3 linked regions of the Endozoicomonas sp. GU-1 genome follow. The protein of the gene in region 1 interacts with the protein of each later gene in a pairwise test. Links are inferred from orthologs where the notes say so. Each region holds a gene or a part of one and is shown on either strand. Other genes may lie near its edges.

What was found.
Region 2: the proteins of dnaB (region 1) and dnaA interact in binary tests that used the Escherichia coli proteins (3 or more experiments, as listed by UniProt). The link is inferred for Endozoicomonas sp. GU-1 from one-to-one orthologs.
Region 3: the proteins of dnaB (region 1) and rep interact in binary tests that used the Escherichia coli proteins (3 or more experiments, as listed by UniProt). The link is inferred for Endozoicomonas sp. GU-1 from one-to-one orthologs.

What each region holds. Positions count from the first base shown.
Region 1 is NZ_CP114771.1:4,654,509-4,660,975, reverse strand. The notes cover bases 2,377-5,339. They hold dnaB (replicative DNA helicase), read right to left. Parts: upstream 4,577-5,339; coding sequence 3,176-4,576; downstream 2,377-3,175. Other genes in these bases: O3276_RS19255 (hypothetical protein), read right to left, coding at 4,897-5,339; O3276_RS19265 (SrkA family protein kinase), read left to right, coding at 2,377-3,168. In the rest of the region: biotin synthase BioB, read right to left, coding at 1-1,109; O3276_RS19270 (ComF family protein), read left to right, coding at 1,556-2,011; more of O3276_RS19265, read left to right, coding at 2,170-2,376; more of O3276_RS19255, read right to left, coding at 5,340-5,616; O3276_RS19250 (hypothetical protein), read right to left, coding at 5,876-6,088; O3276_RS19245 (hypothetical protein), read right to left, coding at 6,180-6,467. UniProt on the Escherichia coli protein: The main replicative DNA helicase, it participates in initiation and elongation during chromosome replication. Travels ahead of the DNA replisome, separating dsDNA into templates for DNA synthesis.
Region 2 is NZ_CP114771.1:3,730,922-3,737,326, reverse strand. Bases 2,308-5,208 are described here. They hold dnaA (chromosomal replication initiator protein DnaA), read right to left. Parts: upstream 4,625-5,208; coding sequence 2,990-4,624; downstream 2,308-2,989. Other genes in these bases: dnaN (DNA polymerase III subunit beta), read right to left, coding at 2,308-2,927. Also shown: gyrB (DNA topoisomerase (ATP-hydrolyzing) subunit B), read right to left, coding at 1-581; DNA replication/repair protein RecF, read right to left, coding at 574-1,800; more of dnaN, read right to left, coding at 1,824-2,307; O3276_RS15620 (hypothetical protein), read left to right, coding at 5,768-6,405. UniProt on the Escherichia coli protein: Plays an essential in the initiation and regulation of chromosomal replication. Binds in an ATP-dependent fashion to the origin of replication (oriC) to initiate formation of the DNA replication initiation complex once per cell cycle.
Region 3 is NZ_CP114771.1:2,307,792-2,314,198, reverse strand. Bases 1,492-4,394 are described here. They hold rep (DNA helicase Rep), read right to left. Parts: upstream 3,998-4,394; coding sequence 1,985-3,997; downstream 1,492-1,984. Other genes in these bases: O3276_RS09415 (hypothetical protein), read left to right, coding at 1,492-1,857. In the rest of the region: O3276_RS09425 (hypothetical protein), read left to right, coding at 1-46; O3276_RS09420 (transposase), read left to right, coding at 465-791; more of O3276_RS09415, read left to right, coding at 745-1,491; O3276_RS09400 (FxsA family protein), read left to right, coding at 5,221-5,718; O3276_RS09395 (hypothetical protein), read right to left, coding at 5,888-6,031; O3276_RS09390 (co-chaperone GroES), read left to right, coding at 6,057-6,350. UniProt on the Escherichia coli protein: Rep helicase is a single-stranded (ss)DNA-dependent ATPase involved in DNA replication; it can initiate unwinding at a nick in the DNA. It binds to ssDNA and acts in a progressive fashion along the DNA in the 3' to 5' direction.

The sequences.
Region 1 (6,467 bases):
TCCGACTGGCTGGCCATGGCATCGTAGTAATGGTCATTGCTTTTTTCAGCGTCGTACATCGCTTTGATCGGGCACTGTTCAGGAGGCTGCACCGCGGATTGCTCACCCCAATCATGCCCTTGATTAATGCCAAGCTTGGCAAACAGCTGCCGGTCCTTATTCGCCTCAGGGTTCGCGGTGGTCAGCAGTTTATCGCCAAGGAAAATTGAGTTGGCCCCCGCCAGAAAGGCCAGCGCCTGAAGCTCATCACTCATCTGCTCACGCCCGGCCGACAGACGAACGTTGGACGCTGGCATCATAATTTTGGCCACGGCGATGGTACGGACAAAATCAATACCATCCACCGCCTCAGCGTCTGCCAATGGCGTGCCAGCGACTTTCACCAGCATATTGATGGGCACACTCTCCGGATGCTTCGGCATATTGGCCAGCTGAACCAGCATCCCGGCACGATCGCGCTCGTTTTCACCCAGGCCCACAATGCCACCACTGCAGACATTCATCCCCGCCTCTCGGACAAACGCCAGAGTATTCAGCCGGTCAGCATAAGTTCGGGTGGTAATGATGTTGCCATAGAACTCTGGCGAGGTATCCAGATTGTGGTTGTAGTAATCCAGTCCTGCCCCGGCCAGCTCTGTGGCCTGATCTTCACTCAGCATGCCCAGGGTCATGCAGGACTCAAGACCCAGTGCTTTCACCCCCTTAATCATTTCAATAATGTAAGGCATGTCTCTGGCGGGAGGATTTTTCCAGGCCGCCCCCATGCAGAAGCGGGTAGCACCGGAAGCCTTGGCGCTTCTGGCCTCCTCCAGTACCTTCTGCACCTCCATCAATTTTTCCTTTTCCAGACCGGTATTGTAGTGACCACTCTGGGGGCAATACTTACAGTCCTCCGGACAGGCACCCGTCTTGATCGACAGTAATGTGCTAACTTGCACCTGGTTTGGATCAAAATGTTCTCTGTGAGCCAGCTGGGCCTGAAAGATCAGATCATTGAACGGCTGTTGGAAAAGTGCCTCTACTTCTGACAGCGTCCAGTCATGACGAGCGACACTGTGGCCAAAAGAGCTGGGGGCATTTTCTGCTGGAGCTGAACTGGTATTGGACATGACATCCTCTGGGGGAGGGAACACCGATCACGGCAGGGAAGAAAACCCTTGTTAACGGAGACCTGAGATTTATTGTTTGAGTAAACAACCATGAAAATGAAATTACCAATAGAACGACATTTTCACAATAAAGATGCAAAAGATGATAACGGAATTACTGCCACCGTCAATCTATGAAATTCTTTAAGGTTTACAACTGGTCTAATTTTAAACAACAAGTACAGATCAAATGCATTCTTTGCCGGGGACATACCACGCTTGCCCAACCGCTTTGCCGATTATGCCTGGCAACATGCCCGGTCCCACTGTGCTTTTGCTCCTGCTGCGGCTTGCCCATTCAAGACAGCGACACGGGCATTTGTGGCCAGTGCCTGAAGCAACCGCCCTTATTTGACCACTGTCTTTCACCATTTTTGTACCAGTTTCCCGTCAACCGGATATTACAAATGGTGAAATACCAGTCCAGGCTGGAACTGATAAAACCAATGGCCGCATCCCTGGCTGAATGGTTGCTGGACTATTACCTTGATGATCAGTGGCCGGAAATCATATTGCCGGTACCACTGCACCGCAAACGCTTGCGGGAAAGAGGTTATGACCAGACGCTCCTGCTGACCAAAGCCCTGAAAAAACTGCTCAGTGTCAGAGACCTGGACATTGAACAACAGTTGATCAAAAGAACCATCCACTCTGTGCCACAGCAAAGCCTGGATGCCACCGCCCGACAAAAAAACATTCGCAACGCATACACTTTAAACGGCACCCCGCCGTGGCACCACGTTGCCTTAGTGGACGATGTGGTAACCACCGGTGCCACCGTCAATGAAATCACCCGACTGTTGAAAAAAAGTGGTGTAAAACGCGTGGATATATGGAGTGTTGCCAGAACACCGGAGAGCTGATGATTATTAAAGCTGCTCCCGAACAGCCTGCGAGTACTGCATTCAGGGTCATCATCCACATTCACTTCAAAGCAGAATTCCACCCGGCGTCAGTGGCCAGTCTTTACTATTGGTTATAGAATCCCCTCCACAGAACTCAGACTCCTTCGGAGGCCCGCATGAACACGCCTACTCAACATCCATACGACCAGCTGACGCCTGACCGGGCACTGGACGCCGTTGAGAGCGCAGGATTTCTGAGCGATGCCCGCATTATGGCCCTGAACAGCTATGAAAACCGGGTTTACCAGGTTGGCATTGAGGAAGGTGAACCCCTGATTGCAAAATTCTACCGCCCCGAACGCTGGTCAAAAGATCAGATTCAGGAGGAGCATCAGTTCACCCTGGATCTCAAGGCGATGGAACTGCCGGTGGTCGCCCCGATGGCTGACAAAAAAGGCAACACACTGCATGAATTTGCAGGCTTTCTGTTTGCCCTGTTTCCCCGTCAGGGTGGCCATGCACCGGAACTGGATAATCTGGATAACCTGCTGACCCTTGGCCGCACCCTGGGACGCATGCACAAGCTGGGATCAGCCAGTGACTTCCAACACCGCCCGGCGATCAGCTTGCAGCGATACGGCATCGATAATGTTGAATACCTGCTGGCAAACGACTTTATTCCCGCTTCTCTTCTGGAAGCCTACCAGACCCTGACCCGGGACCTGCTCCATCGCCTGGAACTGATGACGCAACAGCATAGGTGGCAATCCATTCGGGTCCACGGTGATTGCCACAGCGGCAATATTCTCTGGCGGAATGAGGCACCACACTTTGTTGACTTTGACGATACCTGTATGGCTCCGGCAATTCAGGATCTGTGGATGCTGTTATCCGGAGATCGCCAAGAGCAAACCCTGCAAATGGCCGAGATTCTGGAAGGTTACACAGAGTTTATGGATTTCAGCCCTTCTGAGCTGAACCTGGTGGAATATTTTCGTACCCTGCGACTGATCAACTACAGCGGCTGGCTGGCCAAGCGCTGGGATGATCCCGCCTTTCCCATGGCATTCACCTGGTTTAATACCGAACGGTACTGGGCAGAGCATATTCTGGAATTGCGGGAACAACTGGCCGCCCTGGACGAGCCACCACTGTCCGTCTTTGGACAGGTTTAAAAAAAAATCAGTCTTCCTCAAACCGGTAAGCATCCGGTGCCAGGTTCTCAAAGCGGGTGAACTGGCCAATAAACGCCAGTCGGCAGGTACCGATGGGACCATTCCGCTGCTTACCGATAATGATTTCAGCAACCCCTTTGTACTCGGTATCCGGGTTATACACCTCGTCCCGGTAGATAAACATGATCACGTCGGCGTCCTGCTCGATGGCGCCGGATTCACGCAGGTCGGAGTTGACCGGGCGCTTATTGGGTCGCTGCTCAAGAGAACGGTTCAACTGCGACAGGGCAATAACAGGAACATTGAACTCCTTGGCAATGGCTTTCAACGATCGGGAGATTTCCGAAATCTCATTGGTTCGCCCCTCACCAAAACCGGGAATCTGCATCAACTGCAGGTAGTCAATCATGATCAGGCCCAGGTCACCGTGTTCCCGCACCACCCGGCGAACCCGTGAGCGCATTTCCGAGGGGCTGATACCCGCCGTATCGTCAATAAACAGCTTCTTGTCTTTAATGCGCTCAACCGCCGACAACAGTTTTGGCCAGTCTTCTTCTTCCAGCTGACCACTTCTGACCTTGGACTGGTTGATCCTGCCCAGAGAAGAAAGCATACGCATCATCAACTGCTCACTGGGCATCTCCAGGCTGAATACCATAACGCCCTTCTCACTGTTCAACAGGGCATTTTCCACCAGGTTCATGGCAAACGTGGTCTTACCCATGGAGGGACGGGCAGCCACAATGACCATATCGGAAGGCTGCAGACCGGAGGTCATTTCATCCAGATCTTTAAAGCCGGTGGTGGTACCGGTAATGGCGTTACCGGCATTAAACATCTCATCAATTTTCTTGACGGTGTTTTCAAGAATCTCCCGCACCCCCATCGGGCCACCCGTGTTTGGGCGCTCTTCGGCAATATTGAACACCAGTCGTTCGGCTTCATCGAGAATCGCCTGACTGTCTTTCCCTTCGGGATTATAGGCACTGTCCGCAATCTTCTGGCCGGTATTGATCAACTTACGCAGTACCGAACGCTCAAAGATAATCTCCGCATAGGCGCGAATATTCGCCACACTGGGCACACTGCCCGCCAGCTCCGCCAGGTAAACCAGCCCGCCCACCTCATCCAGCTCACCCCGGTTTTCCAGAATCTCGGCAACCGTCAGAGGATCAAAAGGCTTGCTCTCATTGCTCAGTGTACTGATGGATGCATAGATACGCCGGTGCCCCGGATTGTAGAAGTCATCCGACGTCAGCTTATCCACCACCCGGTCCAGGGCCTGGTTATCCAGCATCAGCCCGCCGAGCACGGACTGCTCCGCTTCGATGGAGTGAGGGGGTGTTTTAATGGCAACCGTGGCTTCGTCGATGGGAAGCGCCAGCTCACGGGGACGTACATCCAGCATAGTGACGATCTGAGAAAAAAGATTAAATGATGATACGAATTCAGGAGGTAAAAATACAGCGACAATATCTTTTATGATCCTGTTCAAGCCATTGACTTCATTATCAGGTCTGTCGAACAAGGCTGCTGTATTTGCTGATTCAGCGGGCAGGCCGACTTCAGCGTCATAACAGGGATGTGGCAGGCAAGCCACTGAACAATGACCAGCCAGATCAGCGTTTAACCCCTTGCTTTTATCTTCTGACGCCTGACCCGCAACAAGTTCAGAAGAACCTCCCACATTCAAGTTTCAAGACCTGGCGCTGGTTTCTCGTCACTCTTTCAGTCTTGTACCTGGCTCATTTCATGGGCTGGTTCCTGCGTAGAAACACTCTGCCTGTTCATTCGTTCTCTGATTCCCTGAATACCCTGTGATACCGAGTTGACCGCAGCGCTTGCCAGTTCTTTACCACGAGTCAGTGGTTTCATCGCCAGCTTCTTACCACGCAATCCCTCCCGGTAACCGGTAATCCACTGATGGGTTGAATAGCCGGCAATCCCTAATCCCAATCCGCCCGCCAGCAGGGAACCTGTGGTAATTCCTCCCACCGTAGCGGCTGTTGATGCTGTAGCGTCTGTTGACACCGTGTCGGCTGCTGCCGCAACTGTTGGCTCTTTAGCGGCTGTTGATGCTGTAGTGGGTGTTGACTCTTTAGCGGCTGTTGACACGGTAGCGGCATTTACTGGGCAAAACGATAAATCCAACGCATCCCGAAATTCAGTTCTTAAAGAGCAATTGGCTGTTAACACACGTGGTGCTGCTTTTTGGCAAAGAAGCTGATAATTGGAGATAGATCCTGAACCCCTTTCAAAGCCATTGACACTGCTGTTCACCGCCTTGGTGTTGGTAACCGTTCCAAAATAAACCAAGCCCCCGATGCTGGCGCCTGCATCATTACCCGAAGTTTCGACCCTGCTGTTCACCGCCGTGGTGTTGGCAATCTTTCCGACAACCTCCCCCCCCGATGCCTGCGTATGCATAGTTACCCGAGGTTGTGACATTGCTGTCTACCGCCATGATGTTGGCAACCTTTCCTTTAACCAGCCCCCCCGATGCCTGCGTATGAATAGTTACCCCAGGTTGTGACATCGCTGTCTACCGCCATGATGTTGGCAACCATTCCTTCAACCAGCCCCCCCCCGATGCCAGCGTGATTTCCCGGACCTCTGGTGAGAATATGAACATCTTTCGCCCAGGTATCTCTGACAGTGCCACTATCATCAACAAGACAGGCTGCTAACCCGGTCGTCTTCTGGGAAATTATATTGGCACCAGTAAAGCGAAGGTTACTGATGTTGCCTTGCTGAGTGTCAACAAAACAGTCAGACAGGCCTCTGATGGTACGGCACTGCCCATTGTACTCCCCGGTGAATGGGCCGAGAATTTGCCAATGGGTATATGGTTATTGACAACAATATCCGCTGTCTGTTGATAGGTATCGTCCAGTGAATATACTCCACCAATCTTGCTCAAGTCTTCTGCATCATTAATATAAATCGTTTTCGAATTGGCATACTGAAAAGTACTGGCCAACGTGCCAATGGCAAGTAGTCCTTTGGTTCCCTCACCCCCTTGATAGCGGACCGTGGATGGCTGTTGAAGGGGTACTTCTTTTCGAGCCGGGTTCTTTATCCTGAGCCTCTTCCCGGGTTTCTTTTGATGTCTGTGGTAATTCCGGTTTTGCATCCGGCCCGGGCAAACCGCCTCCGGACCAGGCATTGGCCATATCTTTCACTATGAAAAGGATGGAACTCGGCGGCAGGATAGCTACTGTGACCAGTCGCACAAGATCTTCCACTGCTTTGCGGGAATTGAAACTGAGGCAAGGATCTTCCGTTGGAATCAATGATTT
Region 2 (6,405 bases), 920 kb from region 1 along the record:
AGTTCACGCAGGCGCTTGGCCAGAATGTCATAACTGAACTGAATATTTGAGAAGGTCTCCGGGGAAGGAATAAAGTGCAGTTCCGTCCCGGTAACGTCCGTTTCACCAATCACCTTTAACGGCTCTTCCGGAACCCCTTGATGGTACACCTGCTGATGAACCTTACCATGGCGGCGGATGGTCAGTTTCAGCTGGCTGGACAAGGCATTAACCACTGACACACCCACACCGTGCAAACCGCCGGAAACCTTATAGGTGTTGTCATCAAATTTACCACCGGCATGAAGCACCGTCATGATGACTTCAGCGGCAGAAACGCCCTCTTCCTCATGAATATCCACAGGGATACCACGGCCATTATCCTTAACCGTGATGGACTCATCCGGGTGAATAATGACCGAAATCTTGTCACAGTGACCCGCCAGCGCCTCATCGATGGAGTTATCAACCACCTCAAACACCATGTGGTGCAGACCGGTACCATCATCGGTATCACCAATGTACATCCCCGGGCGCTTGCGGACAGCATCCAGGCCCTTGAGGACCTTAATATTGGATGCGTCGTAGTTTTGTTCACTCATGCTCTATCTCCAAAGACTCAGCCCGGCGAATACTTTGCTGACCAGGGTTCTCATGTGATGTAACAGTAACCTGCCCATGTTTCACGTGAAACATTTTCAATTCCGTTTCAGGCAACCAGCAATGTTCCAGTGCCTCCTTCTCAACACAGGTGATGAAGGTCTGGCAGTTCATTTTTTGAAACAATCGACAAAGCTTCTGTCGATTAGGGGTATCCAGTTCTGATGGCAGGTCATCGACCAGGAAGATGCACTGTTTGTCTTGCAGCTCTTTGTATAGAAAGCCCTGAGCAAGTTTCAGTGCACAGACCACCAGTTTTAATTGACCTCGTGAGAGGATATCAACCGCACTGCCTTTGCCCATCCGAATCCTTAAATCTGCCCGTTGCGGCCCGGCATGGGTATAGCCCGATTGGACATCTCGTGCCAGTCCGCTACTGAGTACTTCATGCAGCTCTCTCTCCCTATCCCAGCCTCGGTAATATTGGATAGAAAGATTATCCAGATCGGCCAATTCCGAAAGCACCTCATTGAAGACGGGCGTCAGTCTCTCGATATAGTCGCCGCGTAACACGTCGATGGCATTGGCCGCTTTGGCAAACTCTATGTTCCACGAAGTCAATTCAGAACCGTTTATTCTACCATGACGGAGCAGACTGTTCCGCTGTTTCAGTGCCTTCTGCATGCGTTTCCATAGCGGGAAAAAGTCATGATGTTTCACGTGAAACACGCCCCAATCAATAAAGTTCCTTCGCAGCTTTGGGGAGCCTTCAAGCAAACGGAAGGTGTCCGGATTAATCACCTGTAAGGGCAGTAACCTGGCCAGCTCAGAAGTGGACTTCAGGTTCTCTCCGGACACCCGTATCTGCAGTGTTTCATCCCGCAGGTTTCTGGAAACACCTACCGGTATGGATCCCGATGACACACCGATTCGACCAAACACCGTACAGACCTCGGCATCACGATTGATCACCGGTTTAATTCGGGAGGTCCGAAACGATCGGGCAACCCCGAGAAGATGTATGGCCTCAAGCACGCTGGTTTTACCACTGCCATTGAGCCCGTAGAGCACGTTTACAGAAGGGGAAGGGGTAAGCGAAACAGAGGAGAGGTTTCTAATATCGGTTATGGAGAGCTGTTGAATCATATTCTGTTTATTTCCGAACCTGAGTAGCCCGGAAGCCGGATCAGGGCGAGTGTCTGATGCCACCACATCAGACACTGACTACTTCTGCCGACAGGCTGTTACAGCCTCATAGGCATAACAACATAGGTGGAGTCACCAGACTCAGACTCCTCAAGCAGCGCACTGCTGTTCGGGTCGGAGAGGGTCATCTTGATGGCCTCACCAGACAACACAGAAAGCACATCCAACAGGTAGCTGACGTTAAACCCGATCTCCATGGAGTCACCATGATAAGCCAGGCTCAACTCTTCTTCGGCTTCTTCCTGCTCCGGGTTGTTAGCCATTACCTTAAGCTGGCCATCGGAAAGAATCAGGCGGATACCCCGGTATTTCTCATTGGACAGAATAGACGCACGCTGGAATGTCTGACGCAGTTCCTGGCGATCACCAATAATGATCTTGTTGCCGCCTTTCGGGATTACGCGCTCATAGTCTGGGAATTTGCCGTCCACCAGTTTGGAGGTGAACATAAAGTCGCCGGTTTTGGCTCTGATATGATTCGCTCCCAGGGTAATATGAACGCTCTCTTCCCCTTCGGTGAGCAGACGTGCCATCTCAAGAATACCTTTACGGGGCACGATGACCTGATGCTTGTCCTGCTGGTTGATATCGGCTTCCACGCTGCACATGGCCAGACGATGACCATCGGTAGCCACCGCACGAAGACAGTTCTGGCTGACTTCCAGCAGCATGCCGTTCAGGTAGTAACGGACATCCTGCTGGGCCATGGCAAAGCCGGTACGGTCAATCAGGCGACGAAGACGTGACTGACCAATGGTAAAGGATACCGATCCGGCCTCCTCTTCAATACTGGGAAACTCATTGGCTGGCAGCGTGGAGAGGGTAAACCGGGACCGGCCAGCCTTGACCTTGACCTTCAGATCATCCTGATGCACTTCAATCAGAGTGTTTTCAGGCAGGGACTTACAGATATCCATCAGCTTTCTGGCCGGTACCGTAATCTCTCCGACTTGGGCAACATCTTCCAGAGCGACACGGCCAACCAGTTCGACTTCCAGGTCAGTACCGGTTAACGAGAGCTGGTTTCCATCGACTACCATCAACACATTGGACAATACCGGCAGCGTCTGTCTGCGCTCAACCACACCTGCAACCAGCTGAAGTGGCTTAAGCAATGCTTCCCGATTAATGGTAAATTTCATCGCTTTCCTTTCTCTTGATATAAAAAGGTATTCACCTTTTTATGAGGTTGAATAAGGTGGAATTAACTTGTCAGTGAGCGCAACAGGTTTTTGTAATCGCTTTTGATCTCGTTATCCACTTCGACCAGTTCTTTTACTTTACGGCAAGCGTGAAGAACGGTGGTATGATCACGTCCGCCGTAGGCATCACCAATCTCGGGTAAACTATGACTGGTCAACTCTTTAGAGAGAGCCATGGCGATTTGCCTTGGCCTTGCCACAGAACGGCTGCGACGCTTGGAAAGAATATCCGCCACTTTGATCTTGTAGTACTCGGCAACCGTCCTCTGGATATTATCTATACTGACCTGTTTGTCCTGTAAAGCCAACAGGTCTTTCAGGGACTCGCGGATCAGATCAATATCAATACGGCGCCCCATAAAGTGCGCACTGGCGATCACCCGCTTCAGGGCACCTTCGAGTTCACGCACATTGGAACGGATTCTCTGGGCAATAAAGAAGGCGGCTTCAGGGGGCAGTTCTACTTTCTGCTGTTCTGCCTTTTTCATCAGAATGGCAACGCGGGTTTCCAGTTCGGGCGGCTCCACAGCTACCGTTAAACCCCAGCCAAATCGGGACTTCAGCCGCTCTTCAACGCCGCTGATCTCCTTTGGGTATCGGTCACAGGTCAGAATCATCTGCTGACCACCTTCCAGCAACGCATTGAAGGTGTGGAAAAACTCTTCCTGTGAGCGCTCTTTACCGGCAAAGAACTGGATATCATCAATCAGCAGCGCATCAACAGAACGATAGTACTTTTTAAAATCATTAATGGCATTCAGCTGCAGTGCCTTCACCATATCCGCAACAAAACGCTCGGAGTGTAAATAAACCACTCTGGCATTACGGTTCTGCTTGACCAGGAAGTTACCCACCGCATGCATCAAGTGAGTTTTACCCAGACCAACACCGCCGTACAAGAACAGCGGGTTGTAGGAAGCACCGGGGTTTTCTGCCACCTGTCGAGCGGCCGCCAGGGCCAGCTGGTTTGATTTACCCTCAACAAAGGTTTCAAAAGTGAAACCAGTGTTCAGCGAACTGTGATGCTTGATAGACCCTTCCACTTCAACCTGCCGCACCGGGACAGGCTCTTCAGACGTAGCACTCACCGACTCTTTCAGTGGGTTAACCTTGATCTGGGCGGACTCCTCTGTCTGCCTGCTGTCATCTTCCTGAAAACCGGAGTCTGATACCAGATCCGGCTCCGGGGTATTGTCCTGCGCAACCGTTAAAGCCGACACCAGCTCATGGGTAACCACGGAACGCTCAATAGCGGCGTGTTTCAGCGGGTTCTCAATGGGTTTCTCAGAAACGGTCACCGTTGCCGCAGGCTGAATCTCTCTGGGTGGCACTTCCCTGAGCTGAGGCTCTCTTGGCCGTGCAGATCGCTTGCTCAGTGAGGGGGGCCGACGATTGGACACCGCCAACGCAACGGCTGGAGAGTCCCCATCGGACAGTTCATCCAGAATCTCTTCGATTCTTGGCAAAAACTTCTCTTTCACCCAGTCGGCAACGAACCGGTTGGGAGCCAGTAAGCACAAATCGTGTTCGTCCCCCATCACTTTCAGAGGGCGAATCCAGGTATTGAATTGCTGAGAAGACAGCTCATCCTGCAGGATATCGATACATTTTTGCCACAGCTCAAGGGGCACAGGCACTCTCCTACTCTCCTACTCTCCCGCTCTCCCACCCATCTCCGGATATAGATAAGGATCAGGATCAGGATTTGATACGGGTATCACTGAAGCCGGTCAGACAGCCTGCTGAAGACCTTCAGGTATGAAATAACGATTGGATAGACAAAAGAGAATTGTATCCTTTCTGGCAAAAGTTATCCACACCTGCAAAACAAGACAAGAGATCATCCGCCATGAACAATATCCTTATATTTCAATGAGTTGAAAATAAAACCGGCATAATGCGGAGGAAAATATTGCTTGCTACTCCCTGTGGGTAGGTCCGTTTATGAATAGCAATAAACCTTATGATTTTCCTGTGGGTAAATTGAATAACAAGCAATCTGTGGATAACACTCATAGTTATCCACAAGTCATCAAGACCAAAACAACAACATACCTCCGGGATTTCTACAAAAAAGCACACATCCTCAAAGGCAGACGATAACTGGCATAAACTGAGTTATCCACAGAAAAACCCTGCCTAAATAATTACATTAAAATCAAAAACACATCACATAAGAGATAACTTATCTATTTATATATCTATGAATCACGGCCTGGTGATTAACATTATTTGATCTTTTGTACTAACTTGAACAGGGTGTTTAACAAGGTCATACCAACAAAATAAAATTCATTCATTATGTTAGATCCGCTATCAAGGCTGACGGCTGTGCTGGAGGCACAAATGCCCATGGCCAATAATGAGGCCACAGGGCACTTGGCTAGTCAGGGTGCTTTCGGGCGATGTGTGAAGGATGCCAGTCAAACAGAAAAGAAGCTGCCCGAGCAGTCTGTGGCCAATATAAACTCGACTGCCCGGGAAGGTAGGGATGGGCTCAGGCAGATCTCAAAGGGAACCGCTTTTCAGCAGAACCGGTACAAGATAAATCCTTTGTTAGAAATGGAATTTATGCCGACATACGGGGGATTTGAGCCAATCGGGTACTATTGTTGCCTGGGTAGGAATCAATTGCAGAGTAAAATCAATCTGTTCCGTAAAATGATTCCAAAGTTGACCCTGGAAATCGGTCAAATTGCCAGGGACAAAACTTGTCAATGTTCTCTGAGAGGATTCAGCGTTGGTGTTTTAACTGCCTATTCGTGCAGGATGCGTTGAGTTTGGATCCATCGATGAGGAACAGCTGCAAGCTCCACGGATTGGAACAGCAGATGTGCCATTATGACGATCAGCTTGTGGAGTGTTTGCTCAGTTACCAGCCAGATACTCCTGATGAACAGCAAGAGCTGTTTATTATGTGTATCTGGTATCTGAGCCTGCTGGTAATTTCTGATAGAGGTCGAAGCGCTAACACTCTGGTGATCAACCGCAAGGTGGTCGCTCTTTTGGACGATGGCCTAATCCGGGAGATTGATAAAGAGAGAGCCCGGCTGCGTATGTCCTGCCTCTATTCGGTCGATGATCCCACCATGGGCGATCAGAGATTGTCGAAGATTCTGTTTGGCCAAATCATGACTTCGTTGGGGAATACCCGCTGTTACAGTCTTGATATTGCCAAATGTGAAAAGCTGTATGACATTGTTGAACAACTGGTTACCTCAGACCCGATATTCCGCCTGGAACAGGATGCTGAGGATTTGCCCACTCAATGGCAGCAGATAAAAGCGCATTTGCTTGAATTAACCACCACCACAATCCGGGACGTCAAGGGCATAAGAAAGGATTTTATGGGCGTTGGCGAATTCGATGAGACCTGTACGCTCGAGTATGCGTTCTACTGTCTTGGTTTCTGGCAAAG
Region 3 (6,407 bases), 2.3 Mb from region 1 along the record:
ATGGTATGGATACAAAAGAATTGATCCGGGTTATGTATGGGCCTAGGAGCCTGTCGGACTTAAGCGTCCGTAGCGAGGTTTTTAGAGCATTGGGTGAAGGTCAAGCGCAGCATTATCCGCTTTATAAGACAGTGGATCTGCCAACTGACTCTTTGTTTTTTGTTTATGACATCCACAAAGTCATAAGTGTTTAAAACATCACCACCTCTGACATCACCAATCACATTTTCCATTAACGAACCGGGGATACTATCACCGGAAAAAGGGAGTTTTAGATAACCCGTTAGAATCTTCCGCAAGTTGCTCTTGAGAAAGCTTCCGATCTTTACGTAATGATTGTTGATGGCATTGATACCCGCTCAGCCCATTACCACAAGCGTTATGTAAATCTTGATATATCAGCCAGCAAACATCCTGAATAGTGTCTACAGTCAAACGCTATGACTCTTTTGGAAAAAGCACCTGTGCCTGCCACTCAGCTTTCTCACCTGCAACTGCTCCAGCGGTTGCAGGGGTTGTTGCAGGAACAGAGTCCTGTCGCTGAATTCCTGAAACAGAAAAACGCATCTCTTAAACATCAGCTGGACTGGTTTAAACAACAGTTGTTTGATGAAAAGTCTGAAAAACGGTTGATCAACTATCCGAATCAATTAGCACTTGGCGAGATCCTCCAGGGCGTTGGATCTGTGCAGCCACCAGAAATGGACACCATTACCTGCGAGTGCAAAAAGAAACATCGATCTGATGATTGTGTCACTGGTAAGTTTTATTGCGGGCCTGCTGCTGGTTGAGAAATATCGTTACCATCAGGCTCATCGAAAAGACTTTGCAGGTGTATTACCTGGCAACTTTATGAGAGATAACATGGATATTCTTCGGACAGGTTTGAATACTATGTCACCGGGCGATCATCCGCCTGTAAACTCTCCCCAAAGTGATAAGGGCTCAAATGCAGGCGGGGGTATATCTATTCCGGGGATGCAACAAAATGCAGAGTTGCCTTTTCTGAAGTCTCGCACAATTGTTAGCGTAAATTGTGAAAATAAAGTTGAACAGCCATTAAAAATGATGGCTGAAGGCAGCCGCAAAGAGGAAGATGCTCTAGAGAGGGTACACTCACTCGCTTCATATTATCCGTTAGCCTCCTGCCCTTATCCATTTATCAAAGAGAATGCCATATCTGGATATTGTTTTGACATAGATGGTGTTCAGTATGAAAGCTTAGAGCAAGAAAAAGCTTTTCCCCTTTTAACTGAATCAGCGATCATTGGTGACATTCCTAAAAAGAATAAGTCTCTGTATCAACAATGTTTTGAGTCCAGAATTGTGCAAATATTGCAAAAAGGTGTTGCAGGTTGTATCTCATACAGGCAAACGGAAGAAAGACGTAATAATAGGTGGGGATCTGGTGAGGAGGTAACCCTTGGAGCGAGTTGTCATATGCTAGCTAATTATTTGGCATTCGGGATAAATTTTTACGACGATATCGATCGCTCCCATGCACAATGGGAGGACTGGTATATGTCTTTGCCAGAGGCAAAAATACTCCCCTTCGACCCGGCAAGCCTCCTAAAGGGCGATATTGTCCAGTTTTGTGAAACCTCTGATGATGACGTTGTTAAACCAATACACTCTCAATTTTATCTCGGGAACTCGTTGTATATATCTGCATTTGGTTATCTGTCAAATATAGCGATTCATAAGCTGGAGGAAAGTATCAGTAGATATAGTGAACTATTCAACGCGATTCGCATTGTCAGAAGAGATAAAACAGAGATCGATCCAGTCCCTGAGTGGATTAATTGTCCTCAATCTGACGCATTTTTTCCTTTGATAGCCAAGTTTGTCGAAAGATAGAGTCATAGAGTAAAAGCCTCAAGTCGTTTCTACAGCTACAAAGCAACAGAAGCAGGGAACCTTGCCCTTCACTTCTGCTTATGGCGGCTAAGTAGCTGGCCATATGGAATTGAATATTTCTGGCTACTTATACTCCGATAGACTTGTAAAGCGCATCCAGCCCCATTTTACCCGCCATTTTTTTGGTTTCCCGGCGGGATGATTCATCAAAGCCGGTATACACCAGGTCTTCCTGTGGCAACTCATCCAGGAAGCGGCTGGGCAGCGTATCAATGATCTCGCCAAACTGCTTTCTTTGCCCGGCCAGTGTCATGGTCAGTGATTTCCGGGCCCGGGTAATGCCGACATAAGTAAGACGACGCTCTTCCTCAATATTATCTTCTTCAATACTGGTTCGGTGCGGCAGCAGCTCTTCCTCCATTCCCATCATAAAGACGTGGGGGTACTCAAGACCTTTGGAGGCATGGAGAGTCAGTAACTGAACACGGTCGGCATCTTCCTCTTCCTCATTGCGCTCCAGCATATCCCGCAGAATCAGCCGGGCAATGGCATCGGCAACCGTTCTGTCTTCATCACCCCGTTCCAGGGTTTGCTGCAGGGCATCCACCAGAAACCAGACATTGGCCATGCGCTTTTCAGCCTGGGCTGGCGTTGAGGAGTGCTGCATCAGCCAATTTTCATAATCGCTATCAGCAATCATTTCACGAACCACCTGCATAGGGTCTTCGCTGATTTGCAGCCGTCGTGAAACGTCGTCCATCCACCCGGTAAAGCGTCGCAGCCTGTCGACATACTGAGGGGCCAGGTCCTCGGCAAGGGCCGCTTCTTCACAGGCTTTGTACATACTGATGTGGTGTTTGTTGGCGTAGTTGCCCAGTTTCTCCAGTGTCGATGGCCCAATCTCCCGCTTGGGGGTATTCACCACCCGTAGAAAGGCGTTGTCATCATCCTGATTAATCAGCAGGCGGAGGTAGGCCATGATATCTTTCACTTCTGCCCGGGCAAAGAACGAGGTGCCGCCATTAATGTGGTAAGGAATACCATGGTGCTGAAGTTTCAGCTCCAGCAGCCGCGACTGAAAATTTCCCCGATAGAGAACGGCATAATCTTTATAGCTGTTATCGTGGCGAAGTTTGTGGGCGATGATCTCTGTGGCAATCCGCTCACACTCCATTTCGTCGTTTCGGCATTTAATCACGCGAATTTCATCCCCGACCCCCATTTCACTCCATAATGTTTTTTCAAACACATGTGGGTTATTGGCAATCAGGGTATTTGCTGCTTTCAGGATACGGCTGGTGGAACGGTAATTCTGTTCCAGCTTGATCACCTTTAAGCTGGGATAGTCTTCTTTCAGTTGCGCCAGATTTTCTGGTTTGGCTCCGCGCCAGGCATAAATGGACTGGTCATCATCACCCACGACGGTCAACTTACGACGGTCGCCCACCAGTCGCCTGACCAGCTCATACTGGGCACCATTGGTGTCCTGGTACTCATCCACCAGCATATAGTGAACTTTGTCCTGCCAGCGTTGCTGGACCTCCGGATAATGTCTGAATAACTCCACCGGCTTCATGATCAGGTCATCAAAGTCCACTGAGTTATAGGCTTTCAGCATGCGATTGTAGTGTTCATAAACAATCGCTGCCGTCTGCTCCCAGGGCTGTCTGGCCATCTGTAACGCCTGGGCCGGGGAGATCAGATCATTCTTCCAGTTGGAGATACAGTGCTGGATCTGATCCACACCATTATCATCTGCAGACGTGTCCCGCTGCATCAGGTCGGTAATCAGTGATCGGGCATCCTGCTGATCAAAAATCGAAAACCCTGGTTTATAGCCAAGAATCTGGTACTCACGACGGATAATATTCAGGCCGAGATTATGGAACGTAGACACCGTCAGTCCGGAAGAGGCCTTGCCTTTCACCAGCTTGCCAACCCGCTCTTTCATTTCCCGGGCGGCTTTGTTGGTAAAGGTCACGGCCACAATGTTTTTGGCGCTGATACCGCACTGTTGAATCAGGTAGGCAATTTTGGTGGTAATAACACTGGTTTTACCACTACCGGCACCGGCCAGTACCAGCAGGGGAGTATCGATGTATTTTACGGCCTCAGCCTGTCGATCATTGAGTCTTTGCACGCGTTCTGTTTCAGGCAAGTCATGGGAATTAAGCGTCTCAGTATAACAAGGTTAGGGGAGTGGGCGATATGTCTGGTCTTCAGGCCAATGCATAGAGGGATATATTTAGGCCGACTCCCAATCGTCTTTTGATTGACCTTCTTATGATCGCTTTTCGGTGGCAGTATCCCACAACGTATTTTTCAGAGTTTTAACCCACCATCCAGCTCTAAAACCCGCCCGTTGTAATAGTCATTTTCAAAAATAAAACCAACGGTCCGGGCAATCTCTTCCGGGTACCCATGCGTCCAACAGGAATGCCCGCGGTTAACCGGGCTTTGGCTTCTGGCTTCATGCCGCCGGTCATTGCGGTTTCAATAACGCCCGGAGCGACAGCTGCACAACGGATGCCGTATTTGGCCAGCTCTTTGGACCAGGTCACGGTCATGGCGGAGACACCGGCCTTGGCTGCGGAGTAGTTGCTTTGTCCAAAGTTCCCTTCACGGGCAATGCTGGCGATATTGACGATGACGCCCTCTGAGCCACTGTCGATCATGCTGGCGGCCACTTCACGGCCGCAGAGGAAGACACCGGTCAGGTTAACATTGATTACGGACTGCCATTTGTCGAAGGAGAGTTTGTCGGTCACTTTGCCATCTTTGGCTTTGATCAGCAGGCCATCTCTGAGAATACCGGCGTTGTTGACCAGGCCATTCAATGGGCCGAGTTCTGCAGAGGCTTTCTGAACAGCCGCTTCCACCTGAGCTTCTTCAGCAACATTGGCTGGCAGTGCTATCGCTTTAACCCCTTTTGAACGACAGAGTTCCTCTGCCTGATAAAGTTCGGGAGTATCAAGGTCCATAAGACCCATATTGGCACCACGTTCTGCGAACCAGTTGGCCATTGCCAGACCAAGTCCTCTGGCGGCACCGGTGATCAGGATATTTTTATTTTTGATGTTCATTGTTCTTATGTTTTATTGGTAGAAGGTACACTGATTATCCTGAAACGGATGTGAATAAAAGACAATAATTTATAATAAAAGAATCCTTTCTTTGGAGAGCAGGCGGGCTGTACAGAGACCGACTTGCCGGTTGTTTTTGATTTATTTGCGAGGCTGGTGTACCCGGGTAAGAAGTTTTTTTCATTAAGGGGCGAGTACAACCTTCCTGCTTCCTGACAACCCTTGAAAAAAAACGACACTGCCTTTATATAGGAGGCTCCAATGATTAACGGGGCCTCTTATGCGCTTCCTCTTTGTGCTATTTATCCTTTTACCCATTCTGGAAATGGTGGTGCTGATTAAAGTAGGCAGTATCATCGGAGCCTGGAATGCGGTTGCCCTGGTTATTCTGTCGGTATTTATTGGCATCGAAGTGATTCGCCGCCAGGGCTTCAGAACCACATTAAGAGCCCGGCAGAAGATGGCGGCAGGCGAACTGCCCGCTATGGAAATGCTGGAAAACCTGGCTATTGCCCTGGGTGGCCTGCTGCTGTTGATCCCCGGTTTTATCACTGATTTTCTGGGGGTATTCCTGTTGATTCCACCGGTTCGTCAGCTGCTGATCCGGCGCTGGCTGAAAGTGAGCGGGGTCAATGTGCAGCACACCAATATTTATGAGGCTGAGTATCGTCGTGAGCCATCATGGCGTCATGATCAAACCCATCTCAACCACACCATTGATGGGGACTATACCCGGGAAAATGATGATGGTCGTTCCGGAAGCCAAAAGCACCATTAATTGATAAGCCTTGATTTGCGAGCATATAACGAATTTTTCACTCTTTCTTGAGTTTAGAACCTCAGTTTTGTGGAAAAGTCAGTTTTTTTTCCATCTGCCTCTTGAAAACTGCGCCAGCTACCCATACTAAGGGGAACACCTGATAAGACTTCGGCAAGGCCTTGAGCTGTTAGTAAAGGCCTGTGCCAAAGTAAACTTCATCCCGGGTGCATACCAGGGAGGTTCGGGTAAACCGGGCCATAGTGAAGCGATAGTACATCGTTTTACTGCCATTACGTTGATAGCGAGCAGCCTGTAAAAGGTTGCACGGCATAAGCAAACTGTTGGAGAAAGAATCGATGAAAATCCGTCCGTTGCGTGATCGCGTGGTCGTTCGTCGTGTCGAAGAAGAAACTACCTCTGCTGGTGGCATCGTACTGCCAGGTTCTGCCGCTGAAAAGCCTAACCAGGGCATTGTGGTTGCAGTCGGCGATGGCGTGTTTCTGGACAATGGTGAAAAGCGTCCTGTTGGCGTTAACGTTGGTGACAAGGTTATCTTCGGCAAGTATGCAGACTCAAACACCGTGAAGATTGATGGTGAAGAGCTGATCATTCTGTCTGAAAGTGACATTTCCGCCGTTCTGGAAGGCTGATTGTCAGGCAATCACACGGTATTTTTCCGATTTCACAAAATAGTGCACAGGGTCACC